One region of the Micromonospora sp. NPDC049274 genome, then DNA from elsewhere that is predicted to be linked to it. Evidence: riboswitches for the same ligand, from Rfam matches in the RefSeq annotation. Region 1 holds a riboswitch; each other region holds the start of a gene.
The links. Region 1 has a riboswitch for cobalamin ahead of metE (5-methyltetrahydropteroyltriglutamate--homocysteine S-methyltransferase). Riboswitches for the same ligand answer to the same signal wherever they lie in the genome.
Positions count from the first base shown of each region.

Region 1 (5,690 bases):
GCTGACACCGTCGGGTCGATACTCCGACCGTTCGGCGTTCGGCGACTACAGCAACGCGTTCACCCAGTCCTTCGCGGTGCTGGCGTTGGACCGCGCCGGGGGCGCACCACCGGCGGCGGTGACGTTCCTGGCCGCGAGCCGGTGCGCCGACGGCGGTTTCCCGCTGCTCTTCGGGCAGGCGACCTGCGTCAGCGACGTCGACGCGACAGCGATGGCCGTGCAGGCTCTGCTCGCGGCGGACCGGCCACTCGTCGCGGCCTCGGCGGCGCAGTGGCTTGTTTCCGTGCAGAACAGCGACGGCTCGTTCTCCACCAACGGCGTGCCCAACGCGAACAGCACCGGACTCGCCGCCCAGGCGCTGTCCGCCGCCGGGCGATCGCTGCCGTGGCTGCGCGCTCGCCAGCATCTGATCAGCCTGCAGGTGAACTGCACGGGGGCATCCGCCAATCGTGGTGCCATCGCGTACACCTCGGGTGGGTTCGACGCGAGCACCGCTGTTCGGGCGACCGCGCAGGCCGTACCCGGCATGGCGGGCACCGGGTACGCGACCCTGTCGGCCGCCGGCGCCCAGCTGACCGCGCCCGTCCTGGCGTGTGCGCCGTGGTGACCGCCCCGCGGGTGACGGCTCGCCGACGGATCGCGCTACTCTTCGCGGCCGTTGTCGCCGGCGCCGGCCTGGTCGCGGTCGATCCGATCCCCCGCGCCGCACACGCAGCAGCGTGTGCGCCGGGGGCGGGCGTCACTGTGGTGGTCGACCTCACTGCCTTCGGCCTGGGGGTGCAGACCGGCTGCCGGCTCGGGGACCCGCCGACCGGCCTCGCCGCGTTGCAGGGGGCCGGCTTCGCCGTCACCGGTACGCAACGGTGGGGGCTGGCTTTCGTCTGCCGCATCAACGGTTACCCCCTCCCCGCCGCCGAACCGTGTGTCAACACGCCGCCCGCCAGCGCGTACTGGTCGTACTGGCACGCCGTACCCGGCGGCACCTGGTCCTACAGCACCCTCGGGGCCAGCAGCTACAACCCCGCGCAGGGCACTGTCGAGGGATGGCGCTTCGGCTCCGGGCAGGCGCCGTCCATCTCCCCGCCGTAGCGGGCCTCGGCCGGGAGTCCGGGCACCCGGATTCCCGGCCGGCCCGGTGGCGGGCGGACGACAGGGAAACCTACCGATGACTGCGGCCCTGAGGATCAGCTCGCAGGCCGTACGATGGTCGGCAGTGCTGGTTCGCCGCACCGTCATGGTGTGGCGTCGTAAGAGGGAACCCGGTGCGAGACCGGGACTGCCCCGCAGCGGTGAGTGGGAACGACAGCCGTCATACGCACTGGACGCGTGAGCGTCTGGGAAGCGACGGCCAGTAGGAGACCGAGTCATGTCGGTCGCGCCCGCGAGTCCGAAGACCTGCCCGCACCGCGTACGCGTCCGCGTGCGCCGCCACCGGCCTCTCGGGAGGGCCTGGGCGAGGCCCGGTCGTCGGCCGGTGCCCTGCCGTTTCTTCCCGTGTGGTCGGTGGTCGACCTCGAGGGAAGGACACCCGTCTCGTGACCACATCGTTCGGGCTGAGCACCGTGCTCGGCTATCCCCGCATCGGTCCGCACCGGGAACTCAAGCACGCCGTCGAGTCCTACTGGGCGGGCCGGATCGACGCGAACGCCCTTCAAGAGACTGCCGCCGGCCTCCGCGCCGACGTGTGGCGCGCACTGCGCGACGCCGGCCTGGACGCGATCCCGTCGAACACGTTCTCCTTCTACGACCAGGTACTCGACACCACGGTCCTGGTCGACGCGATCCCCGACCGGTTCCGCCGCCTCGGCCTCGGTGACCTGGGCACCTACTTCGCCATGGCGCGCGGCACCGAGCGCGAGCCGGCTCTGGAGCTGACGAAGTGGTTCGACACCAACTACCACTACCTGGTGCCGGAGGTCGGCCCGGACACACCGTTCACCGCTCGACCCGACAAGGCGGTACGGGAGTACGCCGAAGCAAAGGCGCTCGGCGTCACCACCAGGCCGGTGCTGGTCGGACCGGCGACCTACCTCCTGCTGTCGAAGGCCACCGAGGACGCGCCGGAGGGCTTCCGACCGTTCGACCGGCTCGATGACCTCGTCGCGGTCTACGCCGACATCCTCGGCACTCTGGCCGACGCCGGGGTCGCCTGGGTCCAGCTCGACGAGCCCGCGTACGCCGCCGACCGAACCTCGGACGAGATCGCCGCGCTACGCGCCGCGTATCGCCGGCTCGGCGGTGTGGAACACCGGCCACTGTTGTTCGTCGCGTCGTACTTCGGTGACCTCGGAGACGCGCTGCCGGCGTTGCTGGGCACACCGGTCGAGGCGGTGGGCATCGACCTCGTTGCCGGGCCGGGCAACCTGAAAAGGCTCGCCGCCGCTGGGCCGCTGCGGAACAAGACGATCGTCGCGGGGCTGGTCGACGGGCGCAACATCTGGCGTACGGACCTGCGCGCCGCCACTGCGGCCGGTGCGGTGCTGACCGGGCTGGCCGATCACGTCGCGGTGTCGACGTCGTGCTCGTTGCTGCACGTGCCGGTGGACCTGGCCGCCGAACCCGACCTCGACGTCGACCTGCGTGCCCGGCTGGCGTTCGCCCGGCAGAAGGTCGACGAGGTCGTCGCTCTCGGTCGCGCCCTGCGCGACGGCGTCGGCGTGCTTCCCTCTCCCCCACCCGCCGCACCGGCAGCCTGGCGAAACGACGCGGTCCGCGCCCGCCTGGACGCGCTGCGGCCCGAACACGTACGCCGGGGACCCTACGAAGAGCGAGCCGCCAAGCAGCAGGCCCGACTGGGCCTCCCGCCGATGCCCACCACCACCATCGGGTCGTTCCCACAGACCTCTGAGCTGCGGCAGGCTCGGGCGGCGCACCGGGCCGGGCGGCTCGACGGCGCCGGTTACGCCGAGCGGATGCGCGCCGAGGTCGCGCACGTCATCGCCGTGCAGGAACGTCTCGGGCTGGACGTGCTGGTGCACGGCGAGCCGGAGCGCAACGACATGGTGCAGTACTTCGGCGAACAGCTCGACGGGTTCGCCGCCACCGTCAACGGCTGGGTGCAGTCGTACGGCTCCCGCTGCGTGCGCCCCCCGATCATCTACGGCGACGTCACCCGGACCGGCCCGATGACCGTCGCCTGGTCCACCTACGCGCAGTCGCTGACGAACCGACCGGTCAAGGGCATGCTCACCGGACCGGTGACGATCCTGGCCTGGTCGTTCGTCCGCACCGACCAACCCCTCGCCGACACCGCCAACCAGGTCGCCCTCGCACTACGCGACGAGGCCCGCGATCTGGAGGCCGCCGGCATCCGCATCATCCAGGTCGACGAACCCGCGCTGCGGGAGACACTGCCGCTGCGCCGGGCCGAACAGCGCGCCTACCTGGACTGGGCTGTCCGGGCGTTCCGGCTCGCCACCAGCGGGGTCGCCGACGCCACCCAGATCCACACCCACCTGTGCTACTCCGAGTTCGGCGAGGTCCTGCCCGCGATCGACGCCCTCGACGCCGACGTCACCAGCATCGAGGCGTCCCGGTCGAAGATGGAGATCCTCGACGATCTGCGCACCACCGGCTACCACCGGGGAGTTGGCCCCGGCGTGTACGACATCCACTCCCCCCGCGTACCGGAACAGGCGGAGGTCACCGACGCGCTACGCCGCGCCGTCGCCGCGGTGCCCGCCGACCGGCTCTGGGTCAACCCCGACTGCGGCCTGAAGACCCGCGGCTACCCGGAGGTCGAACAGGCCCTGACCCGTCTGGTCAGCGGCGCCGCCGAGATCCGCAGCACTCTTACCTGAGCGCGCGGTGGGGCGGCGGCACGCCGCCCCACCGCGGCGTGCGACAACGCGCATCCGATGCCCGTGTCGGCCAGGCGGGTCAACCCGCGTCGACGGAAACCCGCCGAGCGCGGGCATCCGGGCGGTCGGCGAGGATGGCGGCGAGGATCTCCGCGCCGTCGACGACCCTGGGACCGGGGCGGTTGAAGTAGGCGGGTCCGTCGACCACCCACACCTGCCCCTGACGAACCGCGGGCAGGTCGGCCCAACCGGGTTGCCCGGCCGCCACGGACAGCTCGCCGATGGTCCGTTCGGGCGTAAAGCCACACGGCCCGAACACCACCACGTCCGGGGCCAGGTCGGCGACCACCGACCACAGGTGTGGGGTGCTGTGCGCCCCCGGACCGCGAAGCAACGACCGGCCGCCCGCGAAGGCGATCTGCTCGGGCACCCAGTGCCCGCCCGGCATCAGAGGGTCGAGCCACTCGACGAACAGCACCGTCGGCGCGTCGGGCGACGGGCCGGGCAGCGCGGCGAGTCGACGCTCGGCGTCCGCCCGGATCTGCGCCGCCCTGCCCCCGGTGTCGGTCAACGAGGCCACGGCGTCGACCGTGTCCAGGATCCCGTTGATCGTCCTCGCCTCCAGGGACACCACCCTGGTATCGAGATCGATAAGCCGCACCGCGTCGTTGACCCGCGCATAGGAGACCGCGCACACGTCGCACAGGTCCTGGGTCAGAATAAGATCCGGCTTCACGTCCTCCAGCATCGTGACATCGAGCTGGTACAACGACGACCCTCGGTGCGGGTCGCCGGCGATCGCCGCCGAGATCTCCCGACTCGTCAACGCCTCGGGCAGAGACGTCCCCGTCACCACCGGCACACCGGCCAGGTTCCCCGGCGGCCAGTCACACTCGTGCGTGCGGCCGACCAGATGCCCGGTCAGGCCGAGCATGGCCACGATGTCCGTGGCCGCCGGCAGCAGGGAGACGATGCGCACGCCCGCCTGCCTACCAGGCATGACCACGCCACGTCCACTTCGCGAGCCGGACCACGGCGACGGTCACCGGGCCTCGCTACGACCCGAGCGCGAGGCGTACCCCGAGCGCGACGAACGCCGCCGCGCAGATCCTGTTGAGGCGCAGCGAGAAGCGACCGTCAGTCATGCGAGCGCCGAGTCGCCCGGCACCATCGCCCAGAGCGATGTCGACGGCGAGTTGCACCACGACGAAGACCGCACCGAGAAGCACCAGTTGGGCGGTGGCATTGCCCCGTGCCGGGTCGACGAACTGAGGCAGGAACGCCACGCTGAACAGGATCATCTTGGGATTGAGGAGATTGGTCACTAGTCCACGCAGGAAGGCCCGCGCCGAGCCGCCACCCTGCTCCGGCTCATGTCCGGGCCGGGCGTGACCATGAGGACGACGATCGCGGCGAGGTAGCCGGCCAGCGTCGCAACGGAGAGTCCGGGCACGATTCAGCCCTCCTCGGCGCCGTCGAGCAGCGCCCGCCGCAGGGCCAGCCGATGCTCGCGGCGGATCTCGGCCTCCCGGTAGCGACGCCGGTCCCCGTCGGTCTCCGGCAGCAGCGGCGGAACCGTACGCGGCTGTCCGTCGTCGTCGATGGCGACCATGACCAGGTGGGCGGTGGCCACGTCAGTAGGCGGCACCGCCCGGTCCCACCGGTCGGCGGTCACCTTGACGGCCACCTCCATCGAGCTGCGGCCGGCCCAGGTGATCCGGGCGTCGACGTGCACGACGTCGCCGACCCGCACTGCGCGCAGGAACGCCGTCTCGTCGATCGCGGCGGTGACCGCCGGCCCGTCGGAGTGCCGGGCGGCGACCACTCCGGCAACCGAGTCGATGAGGTTGAGGATGCGGCCACCGTGGACCGTACCCATCAGGTTGGTGT
Region 1 covers NZ_JBFAQS010000012.1:97,638-103,327, reverse strand. The annotation lists gene AB0K10_RS22415 (prenyltransferase/squalene oxidase repeat-containing protein) at 1-607, shown strand, start outside; gene AB0K10_RS22410 (hypothetical protein) at 601-1,089, shown strand; cobalamin riboswitch at 1,201-1,418, shown strand; gene metE (5-methyltetrahydropteroyltriglutamate--homocysteine S-methyltransferase) at 1,536-3,800, shown strand; gene AB0K10_RS22400 (ABC transporter substrate-binding protein) at 3,880-4,779, opposite strand; gene AB0K10_RS22395 (LysE family transporter) at 4,856-5,101, opposite strand; gene AB0K10_RS22390 (hypothetical protein) at 5,125-5,253, opposite strand; gene AB0K10_RS22385 (acyl-CoA thioesterase) at 5,257-5,690, opposite strand, start outside.

Region 2 (12,901 bases), on a different contig from region 1:
ATTCGAGGGGCGACTGACGGTCACCAACTCCGGGGCCTCCTCGCTGAGCGGGTGGCGGGTCACCTTCACCCTCCCCAGCGGCCAGACGGTGTCGCAGGTCTGGAACGGCGCCCTCACCCAGACGGGCAGCCAGGTGACAGTCGCGAACGCCGCCTACAACGGGCAGCTCGCGCCGGGCACGTCGACCACCGCGGGCTACCTGAGCACGAGCGCCACCAGCACGCCTCCGACCATCAGCCCGACCTGCTCCCCCGCCTGACAGTCACCCACCCCCAAGAACACCCCCGCCCCACCCCCACCTCGCCCGCCGCCGACGTTGATCATGCAGTTGGTGCCCCTGACACGCCGATAGGGAGCAACAACTTCCTGGTCGACGGGGTGGGGAGGGGGTGGGGTGGGGGTCCTAGAAGTCGTCGTCGAAGGCCACCGACCCGGTCACACCCACCTGGTACGCCGACACCCGCCGCTCGAAGAAGTTGGACAGCTCCTGCACGTCCTGCAACTCCATGAAGGCGAACGGGTTGGCCGACCCGTAGTGCCCGGCGATGCCGAGCTGGGCGAGACGGCGGTCGGCGACGTGCTGGAGATACTCCCGCATGTCCGCGAGAGTGAGACCGGGCACGCCCTGACCCACCAGGTCCTCGGCGAACTGGACCTCACACTCGACCGCTTCGATGAGCATCTGGCGGACCTGGTCGGCGAGATCGTCATCGAACAGGTCGGGCTCCTCGGCGCGCACCGTGTCCACCACGTCGAACGCGAACGCCATGTGCATCGACTCGTCGCGGAAGACCCAGTTGGTGCCGGAGGCCAGGCCGTGCAGCAGGCCACGGGAGCGCAGGAAGTACACGTACGCGAACGCGCCGTAGAAGAACAATCCCTCGATGCAGGCGGCGAAGCAGATGAGGTTGAGCAGGAACGCGCGCCGGTCGTCGCGGGTCCGCAGCTCCCGCAACTCCCCCAGCGAGTCGATCCAGCGGAAGCAGAACTCGGCCTTGCGGCGGATCGAGGGGATGTTCTCGATCGCGGCGAAGGCGGCGAACCGCTCGGTCTCGTCCGGCACGTACGTGTCGAGCAGGTTGAGGTAGAACTGGACGTGCACGGCCTCCTCGAACAGCTGCCGGGACAGGTAGAGGCGACCCTCGGGGCTGTTGACGTGCTGGTACAGGTTGAGCACCAGGTTGTTGGCGACGATCGTGTCGCCGGTGGCGAAGAACGCCACGAGGCGGCTGACCAGATGCCGCTCGGCCGGCGACAGCCGGTCCAGGTCGGCGAGGTCGGCGTGCAGATCGACCTCCTCGACCGTCCAGGTGTTGCGGATCGCGGCACGGAACCGGTCGAAGAAGTGCGGGTAGCGCATCGGGCGGAGAGTGAGATCCATCCCCGGATCGAGCAGCATGTGCGTGGTCCTCGTGTCGGTGGTGGCGTCGGGAGAGGTCACTGGCACGCCTCGCACGACTCGGGGTTCTCCAGCGAGCAGGCCAGCGCATCGGCGTCGGCGGCAACCGCGACGGCGACTGGTGCGACGGCGCTGACGGTGGCCTGCTGGATCCGCGTGGCGGGGCGTGAGCGCAGGTAGTAGGTGGTCTTCAAACCGGTCTTCCAGGCGTACAGGTACATCGAGGAGAGCTTGCCGATGGTGGGCGAGGCCAGGAACAGGTTCAGCGACTGGGACTGGTCGATGAACGGCGCGCGGGCGGCGGCCAGGTCGATCAGCGATCGCTGCGGCAGCTCCCACGCGGTGCGGAACAGCTCCCGCACGTCCGCCGGCAGCTCCGTGACTGTCTGCACCGACCCCTCCGCGCGGCGGATCGCCGAACGGATCTGCTCGGTCCACAGGCCACGCGCCTTCAGCTCGCCGACCAGGGCCGTGTTGACCTGGAGGAACTCCCCGGACAGGGTCTCGCGCTTGAACAGGTTGGACACCTGCGGCTCGACGCACTCGTAACAGCCGGCGATCGAGGCGATGGTCGCGGTCGGCGCGACCGCCACCAGCAGCGAGTTGCGCAGCCCGTACGCCCCGACCCGCTGGCGCAGCGCGGCCCAGCGCGCGGTCTGCGTACCCTCGACGCCCCACAGGTCGGGCTGGAGCTGGCCCCGCGCGGCCCGGGTCTGCCCGAACGCCGGGTGCGCGCCGAAGTCGCGCGCCAGGTCGGCGGAGGTCTCCAGCGCGGTCAGGTACAGCTCCTCGCTGATCCGCGTGGACAGCTCCCGCGCGGCCGGCGAGTCGAAAGGCATCCGCAGCGCGAAGAACACGTCCTGCAGGCCCATCAGCCCGAGCCCGACCGGCCGCCAGCGAGGGTTGCTCGCCGCAGCCTGCGGTGTCGGGTAGTAGTTGATGTCGATGACCCGGTCGAGGAACGTCACAGCCGTCCGGACCGTGGCGCGCAGTTGTTCCCAGTCGATGCCGCCGTCGGTCAGGTGGGCGGCCACGTTCACCGAGCCGAGGTTGCACACCGCGGTCTCGGCGTCGCTGGACACCTCGACGATCTCGGTGCACAGGTTGGACAGGTGCACCACGTTGCCGGGCTCGGCCGTCTGGTTGCACAGCCGGTTGGCCGCGTCCTTGAAGGTCATCCAACCGTTGCCGGTCTGGGCCAGGGTCCGCATCATCTTCCCGTACAGCTCCCGCGCCGGCACCTGCCGCACGTAGCGGCCCTGCGCCTCGGCCGCCCGGTACGCGGCGTCGAACCGCTCCCCCCACAGGTCGGGCAGCTCGGGCACCTCGTCCGGGTCGAACAGCGACCACACCTCGTCGGCCTCGACCCGGCGCATGAACTCGTCCGGGATCCAGTTGGCCAGGTTCAGGTTGTGGGTACGCCTGGCGTCCTCGCCGGTGTTGTCCCGCAGCTGGAGGAACTCCTCGATGTCCGGGTGCCACGGCTCCAGGTAGACGCAGGCCGCGCCCTTGCGTCGACCGCCCTGGTTGACCGCCGCGACGCTCGCGTCAAGGGTGCGCAGCCACGGCACGATCCCGTTGGACTGGCCGTTGGTGCCGCGGATCAGCGCACCCCGGGACCGGACCCGGGAGTACGCGATGCCGATGCCACCGGCGAACTTGGACAGGTTGGCGACCTGGGCGTAGCGCGCGTAGATCGAGTCCAGCTCGTCGCGCGGCGAGTCGACGAGGTAGCACGAGGACATCTGCGTGTGCCGGGTGCCGGAGTTGAACAGCGTCGGTGAGCTGGGCAGGTAGGCCAGGCTGGACATGAGTCGGTAGAAGTCCACGGCCTCGTCCGGCGTACGGGACAGGCCGCAGGCCACCCGCAGCAGCCAGTACTGCGGGGTCTCCAGCACCAGCCGGGTGGTGGGATGGCGCAGCAGGTACCGGTCGTAGACCGTGCGCAGGCCGAAGTACTCGAAGCGACGGTCACCGTCGGCGTCGACAGCGTCGTCGAACGTGCCGGCGTGCGCGGCGACGAACGCGGCGGTCTCGTCTCCGATCAGGCCCTCGGCGTGGCCGGCCCGGATCGCCGCGCTGAACGAGGTGACGCCCTGCCGGCGTACCTCTCGCTCGACGTGGCTGGCCAGCAGCCGGGCGGCGAGGCGCGAGTACTGCGGCTCCGTACCGATCATCTCGGCAGCGGTCTGGATGGTCAGCCGGTCCAGCTCGGCCGTCGTCGCGCCGTCGTACAGGCCACTGATCGTGCGGGTCGCCACCCGCAGCGGGTCGACGTCGGGCAGGTCGTCGGCCCAGCGCTCGACCGTGGCGACGAGCTTGCGCACGTCCACCGGCTCCCTGGCGCCGTCGCGGGTCTGCACCCGCGTCGGTGTACGCCGGAGGGCCGTGTCGCCGTCGGCCGGGGTCACCTCGGTAACTGTCACCACTCACTCCTCGCGAGTTTGAGGACCTGATGGCCCTCGGCACGAGGCGACCGACACCGGCGGACGCCACGCCGACGGCGGCGTGGATCCGAAAGGCGTCGGCCGTCCCACGCGGCCTCGGACCGCCGCCCACCCGGATGCGGGTACGCGGCGCGCTGGCAGGTCTTCGGACTCGCGGGCACGACCGGGGTCGCCCGGTCTCCTACTGGCCGTCGCTTCCCAGGCCAGATGGCGGCCCAGTGCTGATGACGGCTGTCGTTCCCACTCACCGCTGCGGGGCAGTCCCGGAATTCCACCGGGTTCCCTCTTGCCTCGGCCACCCTGGGATGAGTGGCCGAACCAGCTGCGATCGACACCATATATAGGGGCGGGAGGGTTTGTCACACCCCACATGTCGGGTCCGGGCGTGTCGCGGCCGCCGGCGACGGCCCTCGTCGATCCGGTCGACGCCCGCGGGCGAGCGGCCGTGGCGCGGCGTCGCGATCGGACTTCGCCGCCGGCTTGACCGAGGAGAACCGGCACCGATACGGTCGACCCACATCTGCGGCGACGCGAGGGAAGCCGGTGAGAATCCGGCGCGGTCGCGCCACTGTGAGCGGTCCCCGACCCAGGGGGCCGCGAGCCAGGACGCTCGGTCGTCCGCAGCCTTGCGATGGGGACGCGTCATCCCCGAGGAGGTTCGTGCACACATGTCCAGTTCCACGTCCAGCCAGCCGCTGGTGCACCCCGCTGTCCCGACCCGTCTCCTGTGGACGGTCCTGGCCACCGTCGCCGTGCTCACCCTGCTGGCCTATCTCGTCGCCTTCGACCAGGGCGCGGTCTCGCGCAGCGGGATGTTCCTGCACGAGCTGATGCACGACGGCAGGCACCTGCTCGGTGTCCCGTGCCACTGACCGGCACCGCACCCACCTTCGTCACGGTTCTCCTGCGCGGGCTGCTCGCCGGCCTGGTGGCCGGCCTGCTCGCCGGAACGTTCGCCTACGTCGTCGGCGAACCCCACATCGAGGCGGCCATCGCCATCGAGGAGGCGGCGACACACGCCGAACCCGCCACCGGTGGGCACCAGCACGACGAGGATGCCCTGGTCAGCAGGAACGGCCAGCGCGGCGGGCTGTTCCTGGCCACCGCACTGTTCGGCGTCGCGATGGGTGGCCTGCTGGCCGCGGCGTACGTCCTGCTGACCCGGCGGCGACGGACCCCTGACGACGGACGGTCCGGGCTGCTCCTGGCCGGCGGCGCGCTGCTCGGCGCGGTGATCGTTCCGTTCCTCAAGTACCCGCCGAACCCCCCGGCCGTCGGCGACCCGGCCACCATCAACCAGCGCACGGTCACCTACCTGCTGCTGGTGGTCCTCGGGCTGGTGGCGGTCTGGTCCGGTTCGCTGGGCTACCGGTCGGTCGGCGCACAGGCGCCGGTGTGGCTGCGCGCCAGCGCGGCGGTCGGCGGTTTCCTGCTGGTCACCGGCGTGGCCTACGTGGTGCTGCCGTCGTTCCAGGAGGTCCCGGGTGACTTCCCCGCCACGCTGCTGTGGAGCTTCCGGCTCGCCTCCCTCGGCACCCAGGTGGTGCTGTGGACCGGGATCGGCCTGCTCTTCGCAGCCCTGATGCACCGGCAGCGCGCGGTCGCCGACGCACAGCCGGCCGGGTGAGCGCCACCAGCCTGCGGCTGGTCGCCCACGGTCACACCGCCGCCCTGCGGCGAGCCCGCTTCGGCGGGGACGACGGACTGGACGAGGGCGGCCGGCGCGCCGCCCTCGCCCTGTCCGGGCTGGGCCGGTGGGCGCCGTCGAGCGACACCGACGCCTGCCTGTCCAGCCCCGCGGCGGCGGCCGTCCAGACCGCGTACGCCCTCGGCCTCGCGCCCGCCGTCGAGACGGCGCTTGTCGACTGCGACTTCGGCGACTGGACCGGCCGGTCACTGGAAGAGGTCGCCGCCGCGCAACCCGACGCCCTGCACGAGTGGATGTCCACCCCGGACGCCGCGCCGCACGGGGGCGAATCCGTGGCCGACCTGCGCGAGCGCGTCGGCCGGTGGCTCGACGAACAGCGCGGCGTCGGCCGACGGATCACGGCCGTCACCCACCCGCTCGTGATCAGGGTGGCGGTCGTGCACGCCCTGGGGCTGCCGCTGGCGACGTACCGGCAGCTGGACGTCGAGCCGTTGGCGATCGTCCGGCTCACCGACCACGGCCGACGGTGGCAGCTCCGGCTCACCTCGCGCCGGTGACGGTGAACGGTTCGGATACCGGCGTTGCCGACGTGGCACCGGACAGCGTCGCACTGGTCGCGCCCGGCTGCCGAATCCGGATTGATCGCAGGGAAACACGGTGACCACTGCGTCCCGCGTGGGCACCATGGGCGTACGGCGCTCAGCGACCGCCCGCGGCCAACTCGGCCAGCATCCCCTCACAACTGCGGACGACCACCTCCGCGCCCCGGCGCTGAGCCAGCGGGAGCAGCGGATCCTCGGCCCGGTCCCGCCACCGCCACTGCGCGTCGGCGGCGACCTCCCAGAGCCGCTGCACGGTCGCCTCGTGCTCGACGCCGAGCCGTGCGGCCAGACCCACCCCGTCACCACCGACGAGGCGCTGCGCCTCGGCGGCCAACTCGGCGTCGAAACCGAGGCGGGCGTTGCGCAGCGCCACCAGCAGGCGCAGCTCCCGGAACTCGTGTGCGCCCGCCAGGATCTGCTCGATCGCGCCGACCAACTCGTCGGCGCCGCGCACCGGCTCGGCCCGCACCAGGGCCTCCACGGCCGCCAGCGCCGAGCGTGCCTTGAGCGTGTCGCGACGATCGACGAAACATCGGGTCATCGACTCCCGCAGCTCGGTGAGCCCACTGCGTCGGATCAGCTCGGCCGACAGGGTCACCCGGGTATCGAACCCGCTGCGGACCAGGGTCGTCGCGAGCCGGATCCCGAAGAGTCCGAACCGGTCCAGCAGACCGGCGCGCACCTCCGAATCCAGGTGCACCGGAAGCTCGCCACGGACGAAGCGGTCGGCGGAGAGCAGGTGGGCCTCCAACTCGACGCGGGACGCCCCGGCCAGCGTCGCGAGCGCGGCGAAGTCGGATTCGCTCAGCATCCGGCCCGCGAGACCGATCGCCCCGCTGCACGCCACCACGTTCACGGCCAGCGCGCCCACCCGGGGGTCGCGGTGGTGCCGGCGGGCCAGCTGGCGGGCGGTGAGCAGCCCGTCGATCCGGCCGCCGCCCACCTCGTCCGCGCGGGACAACACCATGATCACGTTCACCGGGGCGGTCTGCCCGACGACACTGTCCCGCGCGGACTCCAACACCCGCAGGTCACTGTCGCGGCCGTCGCGGGTCAGAAACAGCACCGCGTCGGAGTCCCGCAGGACGCGATCCAGCACCGGCGCGTGGCCCTGCTCGTCGATCGCGGCGAGCGCCGGGGTGTCGATGAGCGTCACCTGCCGCAGCGCCCGCGTCGGCCACCGCACCACGATGTCGCGCACCTCCCCGATCCGCCAGCCCAGATCCACCCGCATCCCGGTCGCCGACTTGACCACCGTCAGCTCCTGCGGCGGCTGGCCGACCGGGTAGGCGGTGGCGTGCGGCGAAGGGCCGTCCTCGTACCAGGTGAAGACGCCCTCCGCGCCCTCGACCGGCGCGACCTCCTCCCCCATCAACGCGTTCAGCACCGTCGACTTGCCGGCACGCCACGGGCCGGCAACCGCGATCCGCAGCGGCTGCTCCAGCCGCGCCACCTGGTGCCGCAACCGCCCAACCGCCCGCGCGTCGTGCTGGTAGAGGTCCATGGCCCGGTGCAGCAGCCCCCACGCCGCCTCGTCCAGTCGCACCCCGACCGTCATGCCCCCGGCTCCAGCAGTACCGGGGTGGCGCGGGTGGCGGTCAACCGCTGGGACTGCTCGTAGAGCGCGGCCAGGCGGGTCATCTTCAGCCGGATCTCCCGCTGCCGCTGCTCGCGCAGGGCGACATCGGTGTCCGCCTCCTGCTTCGCGCTGCGAAACGACTGCACGATGGCCTCCTGCAACTCCTCGGTCAGCCCCGTGAAGTGGTCGCGCAGCATCCGCTGCACCTGCCGGGCGGCGTCGCGGCAGTCCCGGACCATCCGGACGAAGAACTCGTCCACATGCCGCTGGATGGCCGTCTTGACTGTCGCCTGCCGGCGGCGCAGCAACTGCTTGCCCTCGTCGCGGATGCTCTTGCCGCCGAAGAGCGCGCCGATGCCGACCGAGACCGGGTTGATCATCGGCATTCCGGCCAGGGTCGTCGCGAGGCCGAACATCAGCATGCCGCCGTACGAGCCCTTCATGCCGGTGAACAGCTTCTGACCCGTGGTGAACCTGTCGATCCGCGGCCGTTCCAGATCCGGCAGCCGGTCGCCGAGATCCTCAGGCATCGTCATCGACCAGGGCGGCAGCACGTCGTGTCCGTACCTGTCGAAGGTGGCGGCCACCCGGCGCGCGATCCAGTCGCAGCGCTGGACCAGCCACTCGTGGTTGGCCTCCGCGGCCTCGACGAGGCTGCGCTCCAGCCAGTCGGCGAAGGTGTCCCAGGCGGTGAGGGGATCGGCCGTGTCGAACGCCTCGTCGACGGCACGCAGGATCTGGCGAGTCCTGTCGCGCAGGTCGTACTCGATGTCAGAGAGCAGGTCGGCCATCTCGTCGGCGAGCGTGTTCTGCCAACGGGTGGAGCAGCGGCGCAGCTCGTCGACCTCCCGCTGCGCCGCGTGCAGCCGGGAGATCGGCCCGGACTGCTCCTCGGCCTCCTGCGTCGCCAGCTCGGCGCGCAGCGGCGCGGCCAGTTGCTCCACCACCGTACGGGCCACCGCCTGCACCGACGTCCGCGCCAGGTGGTCGGCCTTGCCGGTCAGGTCCCGCTGCAGGCGGGCGATCAGCGCCGGAAACCCGGACTCGGCGTTGAGGCCGCGATCGTCGGTCGCCGCCGCGCGCAACCGCAGGGTCGCCGACACCGGGATCAGCGGCGCCGCGACGCCGGCGTCCGCGAGGTGCTGCCGGTTGCGCTCGGCCACCACACGCCAGTCCGCAACGAGGTCGGTCTTGCTCTGCACCACCACCACGTTCGGCTGCGAGCGCGTGACGTGCAGCAGCATGTCCAGTTCGGCGACCGAGAGTTCCCTTGTCGAGTCGGAGACCAGCAGCACGGCGTCCGCGCGGGTGCAGGCAGCCACCTCCGCGGCTCCGCCGAGCGCCGCGACCTGGTCGGTGCCGGGAGTGTCCACCAGGACCAGTCCGGCGGCGAGCAACGCGCGGGGCAGGCCGACCTCGACGTACGCCGGACCGCCGCCCGGCCGCCGCCCAACCGTGCCGGCCACCCCGGCCGCGACCTGGTCGAGCGCCAGGGCCGTCCGCTCGACAAACGGCGCGGCCGGGGTACCCGCGGGTCGTCCCGCCGCCGGCGGTGCCTGGATCACGGCTGCGGAGGTGGCTTCGGCGTGCTGCACCACTGTCGGCAGGACCGTGGTACGACCGTCGCCGACGGGGCAGGCCGGCGCGTTGATGATCGCGTTGATGAGGTGACTCTTGCCCTGGTTCGGCTCGCCGACGACCAGGACGCGCAGCTTCGGGTCCAGCAGTTGGGCACGCTTCTGTCGGACCGTCTGGAGCAGGTCGCCGCGACCGTGTGTGTTGCACGTCCGGGCGATCTCGTCCAGTACGTCCAACCAGATCCCCGCCATCACCGCACCAAGTGTGCGGATTTCGGCTTAATTATCAAGAGGGACCGGAAGGGAACCTGGGAAGAGCCGGGCCGCCCGAGGCGACCCGGCCCCCCGCTTCCGACGAGAATCCCCGTCAGAGCAGACCGCCGGTGAGGCCCAGCAGCCCGTGGTCCGACGAGGCGGGCCCCCCGTCGTGCACGTCGCCGGTCACACCGTCGGTGACCCCTCCGGTCACGTCACCGACCGTGCCGGTGACACCGGGGAGGAGACTGTCCACGTGGTGCGTGACACCGCCCACCACGGACGGGACGTCGACAGGCGGCACCACACCGCCGACGGCGCCGCCGCCGAGGCCCAGGCCACCCAGGGTGTCGTGGACGCCGAGGGAACCGACGAGGCCGTCCACCTGACCGTGCGCGTCGGAGAGGACACCGCCGGTCAGGTCGCCGCCGAGGAGACCCGGGTCGGTCCCGCCGAGCAGGCCTGTCGGGTCGCCGACCGTGCCGGTCACGCCACCGAGCACCGGGTCGGCGATGCCGTCGACCGGCTGCACCACGTCCGCGTCGAGGGTGTGCGCCACGTCGGCCACACCGTTCAGGTCGGTGTCGAGGCCGCTCGGGCCGACGCCCAGGCCGACGCCCGGAAGCACTGTCACCCCGGCGGCGACGGTCGTCGGGTCGACGGCGATGGCGCCGAGCACACCGGCCTTGACGTCCACCCCCGCGGGCGAACTGGTGACGCTGATCTGCTGCGCCACGCTCTGCAACTGGCCGACCACGTCGGTGGCGTCGGTCACCAGCGGGTCGAATCCGAGCTGACCGACGGCCGGGACCAGCGGCGCGAGGCCCTGCCCCGGCGCGTAGTCGACCACCAGCGGCACCACGTCCTGCACGTCGGCGGCGGTGATGTCGCTGAGCCCCGCGGCGTGCAGCGCGCCCTCCGGATCGAGGTCGAAGGCCGACCGCGCGTCCGGGTTGGTCAGCAGGTCGAGCACGAAGTCGTGCAGGGTCTGTTGCGAGTCCATGTGCCGGTTCTCCTCGGATTGGCGTCGGCGACCGTCGTTCGTCGACAGTCACGCTATTGCGGGGGCCGACCCCGGACATCGGGGCTCGGCCCGCATCCGATCCCGCCGCGTTAGGGCCTTGATCGGCTCCACCGTTAGGGGGACTGGGGGAAACCGTCCCGGCCAGATTAGGGTCCCGACCAGGGAGCGATCTCTGGTACGAACGTAGGAGCCCGCGGGTTTCGCCGGGGGCGGGTCGCCGGGCAGCGCCGACGCCATCGCCACCAGAGGGCCAACTCGCGGAAAGAGAAGAGACGGATGCCGTACGTCCTGGGGATCGACATCGGAAGCACCAACACCGCCGCCGCCGTCGCACGGCGCGACGGCCGGACCTGGACGCCCCCGGAAACCGTCCCGCTGAACGCCGGCTCGCCTCTCGTACCGTCGGTGCTGCACCTGGCCGAGGACGGCGCGCTGCACATCGGCGGGCCCGCCACCGACGACGGCAGCCGCACCACCAGGGACTTCGTCCGCCGCATCGGCGACGACGTGCCCCTGCTGCTCGGAGGCGAGCCGTGCGCGCCGCAGACGCTCACGGCGGAGCTGGCCGCGTGGGTGGTGGAGCAGGTGCACGCCGCGGAGGGCGGCCCGGCCGAGGCGGTCGTGCTCAGCCACCCGGCGGGCTGGCAGCCGTACCGGCGGGAACTGCTGCGCCGGGCGCTCGTCGACCTCGGGCTGCGCGGCGTCACGCTGCTGCCCCGTACGGTCACGGTCGCCGAGAGCCACGCGATCCGCGGATTCGCAGGCACCACGGCCGCCGTCTACGCGTTGGGCGGCGCCAGTTTCGAGGCGGCCCTGGTGCGGCGCACCCCGCGCGGCACCTACGAGAGCTTCGGCACCCCGCAGGGCCTCGACCCGATCGGCGGTGCCGACTTCGACGAACTGCTGGCCGGCCACGTACGCACCGTGCTGTCCCGGGAACTGGCCGCCACCGGTCGCCGGGAACACCACGCCGCCCTGCGCGGGCTGCCGGCCGAGTGCGACCGGGTCAAGCGGGCCCTTACCGTCGAGCTGGCCGCCGACGTGGTGTTGAGCCTGCCGACCGGCCCGGCCCGGATACCGGTGACCCGCGCCCAGTTCGAGGCCATGATCCGCCCGACCGTGCAGGCCACCGTCGACCTCCTGTTGCGCACCGTGCACGGCGCCGGCCTGACACCGACGCAGCTCGACGGCGTCCTGCTCGCCGGCGGCTCGGCCCGCATCCCGCTGGTCACCGAGCTGATCACCGCGGCGCTTCCGGTCCCGGTCGAGGTGGAGCCGGACGCGCAGCTGACCGCCGCCACCGGGGCGGCGAGCGCGGCCTGCCAGGTGGTGTCGCCCCGCCCCCGGCCCCCGGCGCCGGTGCGCGATCCGGCGCCGGTCAGCGGCGTCGGCCGGGCCACCATCCCGGCGTCGCGCCGGCCCCGGGACCGCACCAGCGATCCGGGCGATCCGCCACCGCGCCCTCCGGTCCGGATCCTGCCCCTCGACCTGCCGAAGGCGTCCCGCCTGGCACTGACGCTCAGCCGGGGACGCGAAGGATGACCACAATGACCATGAAGCACGTCGTCGAGTCCCGGCTGGTGCTCGGCCGAGCGCCCCAGGCCCTGCTGGACCGGGTCGCCGACGATCCGACCGGCCCGCTCGTCGTCGGTCTGGCCGGTCCGGCGGGCCACGGCAAGACCGCGCTGCTCGCCGAGTTGACGCGCGTCCAGCAACGGGCCGGAGGCACCGTGCGTACGGGCGTCCCGGCGCCGGGCGATCTCGTCGACGAGGCCGAGTTGCTGCTGGTCGACGACGCGCACCTGCTCGACGACGAGCGGGTCGGCGTCCTGCTGGGCCTGGTCGCCACCCGCCGGCACCGACTGGTCGTCGCCCACCGGCCCTGGCCCCGGTCGGCGGCGCTCACCGAGCTGACCGACGCGCTGCGCCGCGACGGGCAGGCCGTGCTGCTCGGCCCGTTCGGTCGCGAGCAGACCGCGGCTCACCTCGCCGCCGCGCCCGAGCTGGCCCACCGTGGCGACCTGGTCGATTTCGTACACACGCAGACAGGTGGCGTCCCCCGCGACGTCGAGCGGTTGACCCGTGGTCTGCGCGCGGCCCCGAGCCTGACCGGCGCCCCGGCCGAACCGCCCCGGTCCGTCATCGGAGAATTCGCGCCGGAGCTGGAGATCCAGCCCACCGCCGTACGACGGCTGCTGCTCGCGGTCGCGGCCGGCGTACCGCTGCCGGTGGCCATGCTCGGCCCGCTGCTCGACCAGGAACCGGAGGCGGTCGACGAGCTGATCGCCGCGACCCGGGCGGCCGGGCTGATCGGCGCCGACGGCCGGCTCACGCCCATCGTCCGGCGGGCCGTCACCACGCTCGGCCCGG
Region 2 covers NZ_JBFAQS010000015.1:46,030-58,930, forward strand. The annotation lists gene AB0K10_RS24865 (family 43 glycosylhydrolase) at 1-259, shown strand, start outside; gene AB0K10_RS24870 (ribonucleotide-diphosphate reductase subunit beta) at 404-1,399, opposite strand; gene AB0K10_RS24875 (ribonucleoside-diphosphate reductase subunit alpha) at 1,438-3,810, opposite strand; cobalamin riboswitch at 3,965-4,184, opposite strand; cobalamin riboswitch at 4,382-4,456, shown strand; gene AB0K10_RS24880 (CbtB domain-containing protein) at 4,515-4,718, shown strand; gene AB0K10_RS24885 (CbtA family protein) at 4,709-5,473, shown strand; gene AB0K10_RS24890 (histidine phosphatase family protein) at 5,470-6,051, shown strand; gene AB0K10_RS24895 (GTP-binding protein) at 6,194-7,654, opposite strand; gene AB0K10_RS24900 (dynamin family protein) at 7,651-9,504, opposite strand; gene AB0K10_RS24905 (IniB N-terminal domain-containing protein) at 9,620-10,510, opposite strand; gene AB0K10_RS24910 (Hsp70 family protein) at 10,808-12,073, shown strand; gene AB0K10_RS24915 (LuxR C-terminal-related transcriptional regulator) at 12,079-12,901, shown strand, end outside.
Region 2: it holds a riboswitch for cobalamin, as region 1 does, so the genes downstream of both, AB0K10_RS24875 (ribonucleoside-diphosphate reductase subunit alpha) here and metE (5-methyltetrahydropteroyltriglutamate--homocysteine S-methyltransferase) in region 1, are expected to answer to the same signal.

Region 3 (12,901 bases), on a different contig from region 1:
GACGACCGCGCCCGACTCGTCGTGGCGGGCCAGCACGCGGATGCGCGGGTCGGCCAGCAGCTCCGGGCGGAACAGCTCTCCGCCGCCGTGCGCGCCAGCCCAGGCCGCCAGCCCTTCCGGGCTGGTGACCGGAGTGAGCGGCGGGCTGGCCGGCGGGTCGGTGGGCGGGCGGTGGATCCACTGCGCCTCGAAGAGCACCCGGAATCCGTACGCCGATAGGTCGAGGTCGGCGAAGCTGTCCTTCACCGATGCGCCGGCCCCGGCGTCGATCCGCGCCAGCAGCGCTGCGGGGTCGACGCCGGGGCGCAGGGTGACGGCGTCGGGATACCACTGTGGGGAGCGGCGGGGCACCGACCACGCGTCGGCGTCGATCCGGCCGGTCAGCCCGTGGCTGGCGCACACGGCGGCGCACCAGTGCGCGTTGTCGTGCGCCGCCGCCTCCCGCACGTCATTCGACACGTCCCGCAGCCTACGAGGTCAGGAGTTGGCGAGGACGACGAGTCGCTGGGTCGCGCGGGTCATCGCGACGTACCTGTCGACAGCCCCCTGGATGCCCTCGCCGAACGTCTGCGGGTTGACGAGGACTACCAGGTCGAACTCCAGCCCCTTGGACAGCTCCGGGGTCAGCGACCGGACGCGATCAGTCGTCGGTCGGTACGTGGGCTCTCCGATGACGCAGGCGATCCCGTCGGCGTGCTCCGCGAGCCAGCCGTCGACGATCGCGTCCAGGTCGTGGACCGATCCGTGGGCAACCGGGATGCCGTTGGCGCGGATCGACGTCGGCACGTTCGCGTCCGGGAGGACGGCCCGGATGACCGGTTCGGCCTGCGCCATGACCTCCTGCGGCGTCCGGTAGTTGATGCTCAGCGAGGTCATGGTGACCCGGTCGAGCCCGATGCGCCCCAGTCGTTCCTGCCACGACTCCGTGAACCCGTGCCGGGCCTGGGCGCGGTCCCCGACGATGGTGAAGCTGCGCGACGGGCAGCGCGACAGCAGCATCTGCCACTGCGCGTCGGTCAGCTCCTGCGCCTCGTCCACGACGACGTGCGCGAACGGGCCGGCCAGCAGATCCGGGTCGGCGCGGGGCAGGACTGCCTCGTCGACGAGCGCGTCCTGCAGATCCAGTTGACGCAGGCTCGACAGCACGCCCTCACCGTCGTCGTAGGCGTGCGCCTCGATCAACTCGTCGACGACAGTGGCCATGCGCGCGCGTTCGGCGGCGATGGTGGCCTCGTGGCGGCGGGCACGCCGGGACGCCTCCGGGTCGCCGAGCCGCTGCCGTGCCGCGTCGAGTAGCGGCAGGTCGGACACCGTCCAGGCGCGGGCGTCCGCGCGCCGCAGCCGACGGATGTCGTCGGGGCCGAGCCAGGGAGCGCACCGGCGTAGATAGGCGGGCACCGACCACAGGTCCGCGACGATGTCGGTCGCATCGAGCAGCGGCCAGGCGTTGTGGAACGCCGTACGCAGGTCGCGGTTGCGCAGCAGCGACAGGCGTACCAGCTCGTCCGACTCGTCGCCGTCGTACTTCCCGAGCAGGATCGCCAGCAGCTCCGCCCAGATCTCCTCCCGCGCCTCGTTGTGCGGGGTACCGGGTCCGGGCGCCTCGAACGCCTGAGCCCAGTCGTCCGCGCTCAGCCGCAGGTCGGTGTCGCCGGCCGTGACCGTCGTCGGCGTGGTCGGCGGCTCCTCGTAGAACCGCACGGCCGCCTCGATCGCCCGCACCAGGTCGGCGGAGGACTTCAGGCGGGCCACCTCCGGGTCGGCCTCCACGGTCGCCGCGGCACCCTCGGGGACCAGGTCGCGCAGGGTGCAGGTCTGCACGTCCTCCTCGCCGAGGCTGGGCAGGACGTCGGCGACGTACGCCAGGTAGGGCTGGTGCGGCCCGACGAACAGCACCCCGCCGCGGCGCTGGCCGAGGCGCGGGTCGGAGTAGAGCAGGTACGCGGTGCGATGCAGGGCCACGACTGTCTTGCCGGTGCCCGGACCGCCGTCGACGACGAGGGCGCCCCGCGATCCGGCCCGGATGATGGCGTCCTGGTCGGCCTGGATGGTGCCGAGCACGTCGCGCATCCGGGCCGACCGGTTGCCGCCGAGGCTGGCGATGAACGCGGACTGGTCGTCGAGCGCCGCGTGCCCCTCGAACCCGTCCGGGGTGAACACCTCGTCCCAGTAGTCGCGGATCCGGCCGAGGGTCCAGCGGTACCGGCGGCGGCTGGCCAGGCCCATCGGGTTGGCGTGGGTAGCCCCGAAGAACGGCTCGGCGGCCGGGGAGCGCCAGTCGAGCAGCAGCCGACGACCGCCCCCGTCGGTGAGGCCGAATCGCCCGATGTAGACGGGCTCGGGGTCGTCGGCGCTGACGATGCGTCCGAGGCACAGGTCCAGGCCGAAGCGGCGCAGGGCCCGCAGGCGACCGGTCAGCCGCCGGACCTCCTCGTCCCGGGCGACCGCCTGGCGGCCCTTGCCGGCGGGTGCCCGGCGCTCGGCGTCGAGGCGGTCGGACAGGTCCGCGATCGACTGCTCCAGGCTCGCCGCGATGGCGGCGAAGTGCTGCTCGTCACGGGCGATCAGCGCCGGATCGGCCTTGGCGGCGAGGTTGTCGGGAAGGTCGAACACGGCGTCCGCCGCCGACGACTTGTGCATGTGCTGGCTCCCGTTTCCGCAGGTCCTGGCCTTGGACGGGCAATTCTGCGGTACACCTGGGGCCTTGCCGCAAGTCCCCCCATGCGGTATATGTTGGATATGGCGGGAGGTGTGTCGCCCCTCCCGCGCGCCGCGTGTCCCTGTGGCCCGCTTTCCCTGCGGCCCGGCGATCCAGATTTCTCCCACCCGGCGCGCAGCCCATTGCCAGGAATCGGTGCTGAACTGGAGAGGCGTCCGAGGAGAGAGGGCTGGGCATGAGCTGGTTCAACAGGCGGTCACGGGGCGCCGAGGCGACCCCGACGAAGCTGGACCGCGAGGCCACCCGGGACGACCTCGCCGCGCTGGAGGCATTCGTCGCCAGCCGTCGGGGAGTGGAGTTCTACCTGGAACCGGAGACCACCGCGACCGACACCACGGTGGTGGCGATCGCCCACGACGGCGAATGGATCCGCCGCCGCACCGGCACACCCCGCGCCGCAGGCGCCATCGCGCGCAAGCACGCGGTTCCGCTGTACGAGGCGGCCCGCACCGGCTACCCGGAACGGATGCGCACTTGGAACCGGGCGCACCCGGAGCGTCACGCCCGCTGATCGCCGGAGCGGCGACGCCCGTTGGCCGTTGGAGCGGCGACGCCCGCTGGCCCCGATCAGCCGTCACGCCCGCTGATCGGGGTGCCGCCCAGAGTCGGTTGTTCTGCGCGGAGGCGAGCGCCGCTCGGCCCTTCGCGGGTGGTGGTCGATGCCTTTGGAGCTGATGCGGTTGACGACATCGCCGTGGGAGCGAACCGACCGACTGGCGCGCGGCTCAGGAAAGCCCAGGTGCGGTGGACCGGTCGGATGCGTTGGACGGGTCGGGTGCGGTGGACGGGGCTGGCGCGGTGGACGGGTCACGAAGCGGGTGGGCTCGCGGCAGTGGGCGGGAGCCGGGAAGCGGGAGGCAGGGCGATCGGGGCTCGCGGCACCGAACGGCGGTCAGGGAGCGAGAGTCAGAGCGATGTCGCCCACGACATCAGCTCCAAAGGGCCCACGTACCCTCACCCTCCCGCTGGCGGGAGCGCCCTGCGACCGGCTGGCCCTGCGACCGGCTGGCCGGCCCTGCGACCGGCGGCCTCGCGACGTCGGCATCCGCAGGGTCGGCGAGTGGCGGCGTGTGCGCCTGCCGCAGACGTGCGCTCATGACGTGGGACGGCGTGAGACGGCGTGGGACGACGTGGGACGGCGTGAGACGACGTGGGGCGACGTGGGACGACGTGGGACGGCGTGAGACTCGTGACGTGAGACTCGTCGCGCCGCCGCTCCGGAGCAGGTGAGCGCGGCCGGCGGTGCCGCGACCTGCGTTGACCGGCGGCGCTGCCGTGTGGCAGCATTCGCGGCCTGACGGCAGTGAAGGAAGTCGGTGCGAATCCGACGCGGTCCCGCCACTGTCACCGGGGAGCGATCCCCCCTCGCGAGTCACGGCCGTGTGTCTGCGGTTGGAAGGCCGGGGGAGAGCGTCGATCCGGAAGCCAGGATACTTCGGCCGTCGGGACGTACCCCAGGGCGTGGACACCCGAGGAGGACCCGATGACGCTTGGCGTCTCCATCATCGACGGCGCGTGCCGTTCCCCGCACCGCGGCCGTGTCGTCGCCGCGATCGGCATCGACTCCGTTCACTGCTGAGTTCCGGACCGCGCCGCCCGTCGTCCCCGGCCGTACGCCGGTGAGCGGGCCCGATCGCGGCCTCCGCTGAACCCTGCGCCCATCCGTCGCCAGGCCGCTCCCGCGAGCGTGCCGGCGTTACCGTCCGGAGCCTGCCGTGCGCGTTCTGCTGCTCTCCACCGCCGACACCGACCTGCTGGCCGCCCGCGCCAGTGACGCCGACTACCGGCTCGCCAACCCCGCACGGGTCGCCGCCGACGAGGTGCCCGCCCTGCTCGACGGGGTCGACCTGGCCGTCGTACGCCTGCTCGGGGGTCGGCAGGCGTGGCCGGACGGCCTCGCCGCGGTGCTCGCCACCGGCGTGCCGACTGTCGTGCTCGGCGGCGAGGCGGTGCCCGACGCGGAGCTGATGGCCGTCTCCACGGTGCCGTCCGGGGTGGTCACCCAGGCGCTGGCGTACCTGGTGGAGGGCGGGCCGGACAACCTCGGGCACCTGGCCCGGTTCCTCGGCGACACGGTGCTGCTCACGGGGGAGGGGTTCGCTCCGCCCGCGCCCACCCCGGCGTACGGGGTGCACGGCGAGCACCCGGCCGACCCGGACCGGCCCACCGTGGGGATCGTCTTCTACCGGGCGCACGCCCTCGCCGGCAACACCGCGTTCGTCGACGTGCTGGCCGACGCCGTGCGGGAGGCCGGGGGCAACCCGCTGCCGATCTTCTGTGGCTCGCTGCGCGGCCTGACCACCGGCGCCGGCCCGCTGGGGCTGTTCGCCCGCTGTGACGCGCTGCTGGTCACCGTGCTCGCGGCCGGCGGTGCGGTCGCCGCGGACGCCTCCGGGGGCGGCGACGAGGACGCCTGGGACGTCGGCGCGCTCGCCGCCCTGGACGTGCCCGTCATCCAGGCGCTCTGCCTCACCAGCACCCGTGAACAGTGGGCCGGCAGCGACGCCGGGCTGTCCCCGTTGGACGCGGCCATGCAGGTGGCGATTCCCGAGTTCGACGGCCGGATCGTCACCGTGCCGTTCTCGTTCAAGCGGATCGACGCCGACGGTCTCTCGGTGTACGCCGCCGACGCCGAGCGGGCCGCCCGGGTGGCCGGCATCGCGGTGCGCCACGCCCGGCTGCGGTACGTGCCCAACGCCGACAAGCGGGTCGCCGTCGTCCTCAGCTCGTACCCCACCAAGCACTCCCGGGTGGGCAACGCCGTCGGGCTGGACACCCCGGTCTCGGCGGTCCGGCTGTTCGCCGCGCTCGCCGAGGCGGGTTACGACCTGGGTGACGCGCCGCCACCCGAGGACGGCGACGCGCTGATCCACGCGCTGATCGCCGCCGGCGGTCACGACGTGGAGTGGCTCACTCCGGAGCAGCTGGCCGCCGCCGAGGCCCGGATACCGGGGCAGACCTACCGGCGGTGGTTCGACCAGGTCCCGGCCGAGCTGCGCGAGCGGATGCGGGAGCACTGGGGTGAGCCGCCCGGCGAGCTGTACACCGAGGGCGGCGACATCGTGCTGGCCGGGCTGCGCTTCGGCAACGTGGTGCTGTTGATCCAGCCACCCCGCGGCTTCGGGGAGAACCCGATCGCCATCTACCACGACCCGGACCTGCCGCCGAGCCACCACTACCTGGCCGCGTACCGCTGGCTGGCCGCGCCGGTCGCGGACGGTGGGTTCGGCGCGGACGCCGTGGTGCACCTGGGCAAGCACGGCACCCTGGAGTGGCTGCCGGGCAAGGGCCTCGGCCTGGCCGCCGACTGCGCGCCCGACGCGGTCCTCGCCGACCTGCCGCTCGTCTACCCGTTCATCGTCAACGACCCCGGCGAGGGCACCCAGGCCAAGCGCCGCGCGCACGCCGTGGTCATCGACCACCTGGTGCCGCCGATGGCCCGCGCCGAGACCTACGGCGACCTGGCCAAACTGGAGCAACTGCTCGACGAGTACGCGACAGTGCAGGCGCTCGACCCGGCCAAGGTGCCCACCGTGCGGGCGCAGATCTGGGACCTCGTCCGCGCCGCCGAGCTGCATCACGACCTGCACGCCGAGGCGATGCCCGACGCCGACGACTTCGACGACTTCGTGCTGCACCTCGACGGGTACCTGTGCGAGGTCAAGGACGTGCAGATCCGCGACGGGCTGCACATCCTCGCCGACGCGCCGACCGGCGAGCCCCGGGTCAACCTGGTGCTCGCCGTGCTGCGTGCCCCGCAGATCTGGGGCGGCAAGCACGCCCTGCCCGGCCTGCGGCAGGCCCTCGCCGCCGCGTACGGCCTCGACGAGCAGGAGCTGCTCGCGTCGCCGGGGCAGCGGATCGCCCTGCCGGTCGCGCTTACCGACGCGGTGGACGGGCCGGCCGGCACCGCCGCCGACGCGGTCGACCTGATCGAGGCCCTCGCGCGACGGCTGGTCACCGGAATGGAGACCCTGGACTGGGACGCCGAGGCCGTCGACGCGGTGGTCGTGGAGGTGACCGGGCAGTCGATCCCGGACGCCGCCGCCGTGCTGCGCTTCGCGGCCACCGAACTGGTGCCCCGGCTGGCGCGCACCACCGACGAGCTGACCAACACCCTCGGCGCGCTCGACGGCCGGTTCGTGCCGCCCGGCCCGTCCGGCTCACCCACCCGGGGCCTGGTAAACGTGCTGCCCACCGGCCGCAACTTCTACTCCGTCGACCCGAAGGCCATCCCCAGCCGCAACGCGTGGGACGTCGGTGTGGCCCTCGCGGACTCGCTGCTGGCCCGGCACCTCGCCGACACCGGCACGTACCCCCGCTCGGTGGGGTTGACCGTGTGGGGCACCAGCGCGATGCGGACCCAGGGCGACGACATCGCCGAGGTGCTCGCGCTGTTGGGCTGCCGCCCGGTCTGGGACGAACGGTCCCGGCGGGTCACAGGCGTCGAGGTGGTGCCGACCGTCGAGTTGGGCCGCCCGCGCGTCGACGTGACAGTGCGCATCTCCGGCTTCTTCCGTGACGCGTTCCCGCACGTCGTGGCGCTGCTCGACGACGCCGTCCGCCGCGTCGCCGCGCTGGACGAGCCGGACGAGGACAACTACCTGCGGGCGCACGTCGCCGCCGACCTCGCCGAGCACGGGGACGAGCGGCGCGCGACCGCCCGGATCTTCGGCTCGAAGCCCGGGGCGTACGGCGCGGGCCTGCTGCCGCTGATCGACGCCCGGACGTGGCGCAGCGACGCCGACCTGGCCGAGGTGTACGCGGTATGGGGCGGTTACGCGTACGGCCGGGGCCTGGACGGGCGGGAGGCACGCGCCGACATGGAACGCTCCTTCGCCCGCATCGCGGTGGCCGTGAAGAACCAGGACACCCGCGAGCACGACATCGTCGACTCCGACGACTACTTCCAGTACCACGGTGGGATGGTGGCGATGGTCCGCCACCTCACGGGCACGTCACCGCAGGCGTACGTGGGTGACTCGGCCATGCCGCACGACGTGCGTACCCGCACCCTGGGTGAGGAGACCCGGCGGGTGTTCCGGGCCCGGGTGGTAAACCCGAAGTGGATCGCCGCGATGCGCCGGCACGGCTACAAGGGCGCTTTCGAGCTGGCCGCCACCGTGGACTACCTGTTCGGCTACGACGCCACCGCCGGCGTGGTCGACGACTGGATGTACGAGCACCTGGCCGCCGCGTACCTGTTCGACGACACGACCCGGGAGTTCCTGGAGCAGTCCAACCCGTGGGCGTTGCGGGGCATCACCGAGCGGTTGTTGGAGGCCGCCGACCGGGGGCTGTGGGCCAAACCGGAGCCGGCCACCCTGGACCGGCTGCGCGACACGTACCTGGCCAGCGAGGGCGACCTGGAGGACCGGGCATGAGCGCGAGGAGTGAGCCGGTTTTGCGAGCCCCGCAGTCGCGAACGAAGGAAGCACAGTGACGATCTATCCGTTCAGCGCGGTGCTCGGCATGGCCGACATGCGGTTGGCGCTGCTGCTCAACGCGGTGTCCCCGGCGATCGGCGGAGTCCTCGTGCGGGGCGAGAAGGGGACCGCCAAGTCCACGGCCGTGCGAGCGCTCGCCGCGCTGCTGCCCCCGGTGCGCCGGGTCGCCGGTTGCCGCTTCGGCTGCGACCCGGTCGAGCCGGACCCGGGCTGCCCGGACGGCCCTCATCCGGCCGACGCCGCCGCCGAGACGCGTCCCGCCCGGCTGGTGGAGTTGCCGGTCGGCGCCGCCGAGGACCGGGTCGTCGGCTCGCTCGACCTGGAGAAGGCCCTCGGCGAGGGCGTACGCGCGTTCGAGCCGGGTCTGCTCGCCGCCGCCCACCGGGGGGTGCTCTACGTCGACGAGGTCAACCTGCTGCACGACCACCTCGTCGACCTGCTGCTCGACGCGGCGGCGATGGGCCGCAGCCACGTCGAGCGCGAGGGCGTCTCGGTCAGCCACGCCGCTCGGTTCCTGCTGGTCGGCACCATGAACCCGGAGGAGGGGGAGCTGCGCCCGCAGTTGCTCGACCGGTTCGGGCTCACCGTCGAGGTAGGCGCCAGCCGGGACCCGGCCGTCCGGGTCGAGGTGGTGCGCCGCCGGCTCGCCGCCGACGCGGACCCGGTCGGTTTCGCCGCCCGCTGGGCCGACGCCGACGCGGAGATCGCCGCGCAGGTGGCCGCCGCCCGCGACCGGCTTCCCGGAGTACGCCTGCCCGACGCCGCCCTGCGCCAGATCGCCGAGGTGTGCGCGGCGTTCGACGTGGACGGCATGCGCGCCGACATCGTCACCGCCCGGACCGCTCTCGCCCACGCCGCCTGGCACGGCCGGGACCGGGTCACCATCGACGACGTCCGGGTCGCCGCCCGCCTCGCCCTGCCGCACCGCCGACGCCGCGACCCGTTCGACACCCCGGGCCTGGACGAAAAGCGCCTCGACGAGGCGTTGCAGCGCGCCCAGGACGCGCACCCCGACGACCCGGACGACGACGGCCCCCAGGACCGTGGCCCGGACGACGGGGGTCCCCAGGGCGGTGGCCCGGCCGGCGGTGGCGGCCCGAACGGTGGCCCGGCCGGCGATGGCGGCCCGAACGGTGGCGGCCCGAACGGTGGCGGCCCGAACGGTGGCGGCCCGAGTGGTGGCGGCCCCCAGGGCGACGGCAGCGGCGACGGGGCCGAGCAGGGTGCACCCGGGTCGGCCGGGCACTCGGCGGCACGCGACGGCAGTGGCCCGGACGGACGCACCGACGGCCCCGACGGGTGGCCGCAGCGCCAGTCGGGCGACCGAGGCGACGACGGGTGGCCGCAGCGCCAGCCGGGCGACGACGATGGCTGGTCGCGGCCCCAGGCGGGTGACCGGGGTGACGACGGTCAGAACTCGCGCCGGCGCGGAGGCCGGGAATCGGCGGCCGCTGACGACCCGACCCGCGGCGGGGCGTCCCAGCCGGCGGCCGTACCCCGGGGTGGGTTGCGGGCCCGGCTGCTCACCGCGCCCGGCGTCGGTGACGGCGTGCCCGGCCGGCGTTCGCGGGCCCGCACCGGTCGGGGGCGCACCACCGGCGCCCGGGCGCCGGCCGGGCGGGTCGCCGCGTTGCACCTGCCGGCCACGATCCGCGCCGCCGCGCCGCACCAGGCGTTGCGGGGACGGCTGGCCGGACCGCTGCGACTGCGCCCGGACGACGTGCGGGAGGCCGTCCGCGAGGGACGCGAGGGCAACCTCGTGCTGTTCGTGGTGGACGCCAGTGGCTCGATGGGCGCCCGGCAGCGGATGACCGCCGTCAAGGACGCGGTCCTCGCCCTGCTCACCGACGCCTACCAGCGGCGGGACAAGGTCGCGGTGATCGCCTTCCGGGGCGCCGGCGCGCGGACGCTGCTGCCGGCGACCTCGTCGGTGCTGGCCGCCTCGACCCGGCTGGCCGAGCTGCCGACCGGCGGGCGTACGCCGCTGGCCGAGGGGCTGCTCGCCGCCGCCGATCTGCTGCTGCTGGAGCGCCTGCGCGACCCGAAGCGCCGCCCGCTGGTGCTCATCGTCACCGACGGCCGAGCCACCGCCGGCACCCGTCCACTGGATCGCGCGGCAGCAGCCGCGAAGGCCCTGGCAGCGACGGGCGTCTCCTGCGTGGTCGTCGACTGCGAATCCGGCCCGGTACGTCTGAACCTGGCCAGTCGCCTGGCCCGCCAGCTGAATGCCCCCCGCCACCAACTAGCCGACGTGGCCCAACCCTCAGCCGGAGACAAGGGAGATCGCTGATGCCGCAGGGACAGCCGACTCACGTGCCCGCCGACGGGTTGACGACCCGGCAGCGGCGGCACCGACCACTGCTTATCGTCCACACCGGACAGATGAAGGGGAAGTCGACGGCGGCCTTCGGGCTGGCGCTGCGGGCCTGGACCGCCGGCCTGCCGATCGGCGTGTTCCAGTTCGTCAAGAGCGCCAAGTGGCGGGTCGGCGAGGAGAACGCCTTCCGGGCGCTCGGCGAGGTCCACGAGCGCACCGGTCAGGGCGCGCCGGTGGCCTGGCACAAGATGGGCGAGGGCTGGTCCTGGATCCAGCGCGGCGGCGAGGCCGACCACGCCGCCGACGCCCTGGAGGGCTGGCGACAGATCCAACGCGACCTGGCCGCCGAGCGGTACGGGCTGTACGTGCTGGACGAGTTCACCTACCCGATGAAGTGGGGCTGGGTGGACGTCAACGAGGTCGTCGCCACCCTGGCCGACCGGCCCGGCTTCCAGCATGTCGTCATCACCGGCCGCGACGCCGACCCGCGTCTCGTCGCCGCCGCCGACCTGGTGGCCGAGCTGACCAAGGTAAAGCACCCGATGGACGCCGGTCAGAAGGGCCAGAAGGGCATCGAGTGGTGAGCGCGCCCTGGTCGCTGCCCCGGGTGGTCGTCGCCGCGCCGGCCAGCGGCCACGGCAAGACGACTGTCGCCACCGGGCTGCTCGCCGCGCTGCGCCGTCGCGGTCTGACGGTCAGCCCGCACAAGGTCGGCCCGGACTACATCGACCCCGGCTACCACGCCCTCGCCGCCGGACGGCCCGGGCGCAACCTCGACCCGTTCCTGGTCGGGCCCGAGCGGATCGCCGCTCTGCTGCGCCACGGCGCGAGCACCCCGACGCCCGCCGACATCGCCGTCGTGGAAGGGGTGATGGGCCTGCACGACGGCGCGGTGGGTCGCCGCGACTTCGCCTCCACCGCGCATGTCGCCAGGCTTATCGACGCGCCGGTGGTGCTGGTGCTGGACACCACCGCGCAGGGCCGCTCGGCCGCCGCGCTGACGCTGGGCATGGCCGCCTTCGACCCCGCGGTACGCATCGGCGGGGTGATCCTCAACCGGGTCGGCTCGCCCCGGCACGAGTCGCTGCTGCGCGACGCCCTCGCCGAGGTGGGCGTACCGGTGCTCGGGGCGGTCACCCGCGCCGCCGAGGTCGCCGCGCCGGCCCGGCACCTCGGGCTGGTGCCGGTCGCCGAGCGGGCACCCGAATCCGTCGCCATCGTCACCGCGCTCGCCGAGCTGGTGGAAGCCACCGTGGACCTCGACGCCGTGCTCGACCTGGCCCGCAGCGCCCCGCCGCTGACCACCTCGGCGTGGGACCCGGTCGTCGCCGTCGACGGGCCGGCCGGCGAAGAACGCCCAGTTGTCGCGCTCGCCGGCGGTCCGGCGTTCACCTTCTCGTACGCGGAGACCGCCGAACTGCTCACCGCCGCGGGCGCGGACGTCGTCACCGTGGACCCGCTGCGCGACCCGGCCCTGCCCGCCGGCACGCGCGCGGTCGTGATCGGCGGCGGCTTCCCCGAGGCGTACGCCCAGGAGTTGGCCGGCAACGGCACGCTCCGGGCCGAGTTGGCCGACTTCGACGGGCCGATCGTGGCCGAGTGCGCCGGTCTGCTCTACCTCGGGCGATCGCTGGACGGCGTACCGATGTGCGGTCGGCTGGCCCTGGCCGCCCGGATGACCGGCCGGCTCACCCTCGGCTATCGCGAGGCGACGGCGGTCACCGACAGCCCGGTGGCACGCGCCGGCGCGCCGGTACGCGGTCACGAGTTCCACCGCACCACCACCGACCCGGGGCACGGCGAGACGTCGGCGTGGCGCTGGAACGACACCGAGCACGGCTTCGTCACGGGCCGGGTGCACGCCTCCTACCTGCACACCCACTGGGCCGGCCACCCCGCAGCCGCCCGCCGACTGGTCGAGGCGTGCCGGTGAGCGCCGACGCCACGCTCACCGGGGTCGGTGTCGGACCGGGTGACCCGGAGCTGCTCACCGTCAAGGCCGTGCGGTTGCTGCGCGAGGCCGACGTGATCTTCGTACCCGTGATGGCGGACCGGGGCGAGTCGACCGGGACGGCCGGTGCGGCAGCGCCGGGCGCGGAGGCCGGGCGGGCCGAGGCGACCGTCCGGGAGTACGTGCCGGCGGACCGGCTGCGTCGACTGCCGTTCGCCCTCGACGACCGGGGCGGGGTGACCGCCCGCCGGACGGCGGCCTGGGACGACGCCGCCCGGGTGGTGGTCGAGGCGATCGACGCGGGCGCGCGGTCCCTGGCGTTCGCCACCATCGGCGACCCCAACGTCTACTCCACCTTCGGCTATCTGGCGCAGAGCGTCCGGGCCCTGCGCCCGGCGGTGCGGGTGGCGACCGTTCCCGGCGTGACAGCCATGCAGGAGCTGGCCGCCCGCAGCGGCACCCCGCTC
Region 3 covers NZ_JBFAQS010000004.1:16,387-29,287, reverse strand. The annotation lists gene AB0K10_RS09090 (hypothetical protein) at 1-459, opposite strand, end outside; gene helR (RNA polymerase recycling motor ATPase HelR) at 478-2,640, opposite strand; gene AB0K10_RS09080 (hypothetical protein) at 2,895-3,230, shown strand; cobalamin riboswitch at 4,026-4,155, shown strand; gene cobN (cobaltochelatase subunit CobN) at 4,435-8,103, shown strand; partial or broken gene AB0K10_RS09070 (VWA domain-containing protein) at 8,100-10,456, shown strand; gene cobO (cob(I)yrinic acid a,c-diamide adenosyltransferase) at 10,456-11,067, shown strand; gene AB0K10_RS09060 (cobyrinate a,c-diamide synthase) at 11,061-12,416, shown strand; gene cobI (precorrin-2 C(20)-methyltransferase) at 12,413-12,901, shown strand, end outside.
Region 3: it holds a riboswitch for cobalamin, as region 1 does, so the genes downstream of both, cobN (cobaltochelatase subunit CobN) here and metE (5-methyltetrahydropteroyltriglutamate--homocysteine S-methyltransferase) in region 1, are expected to answer to the same signal.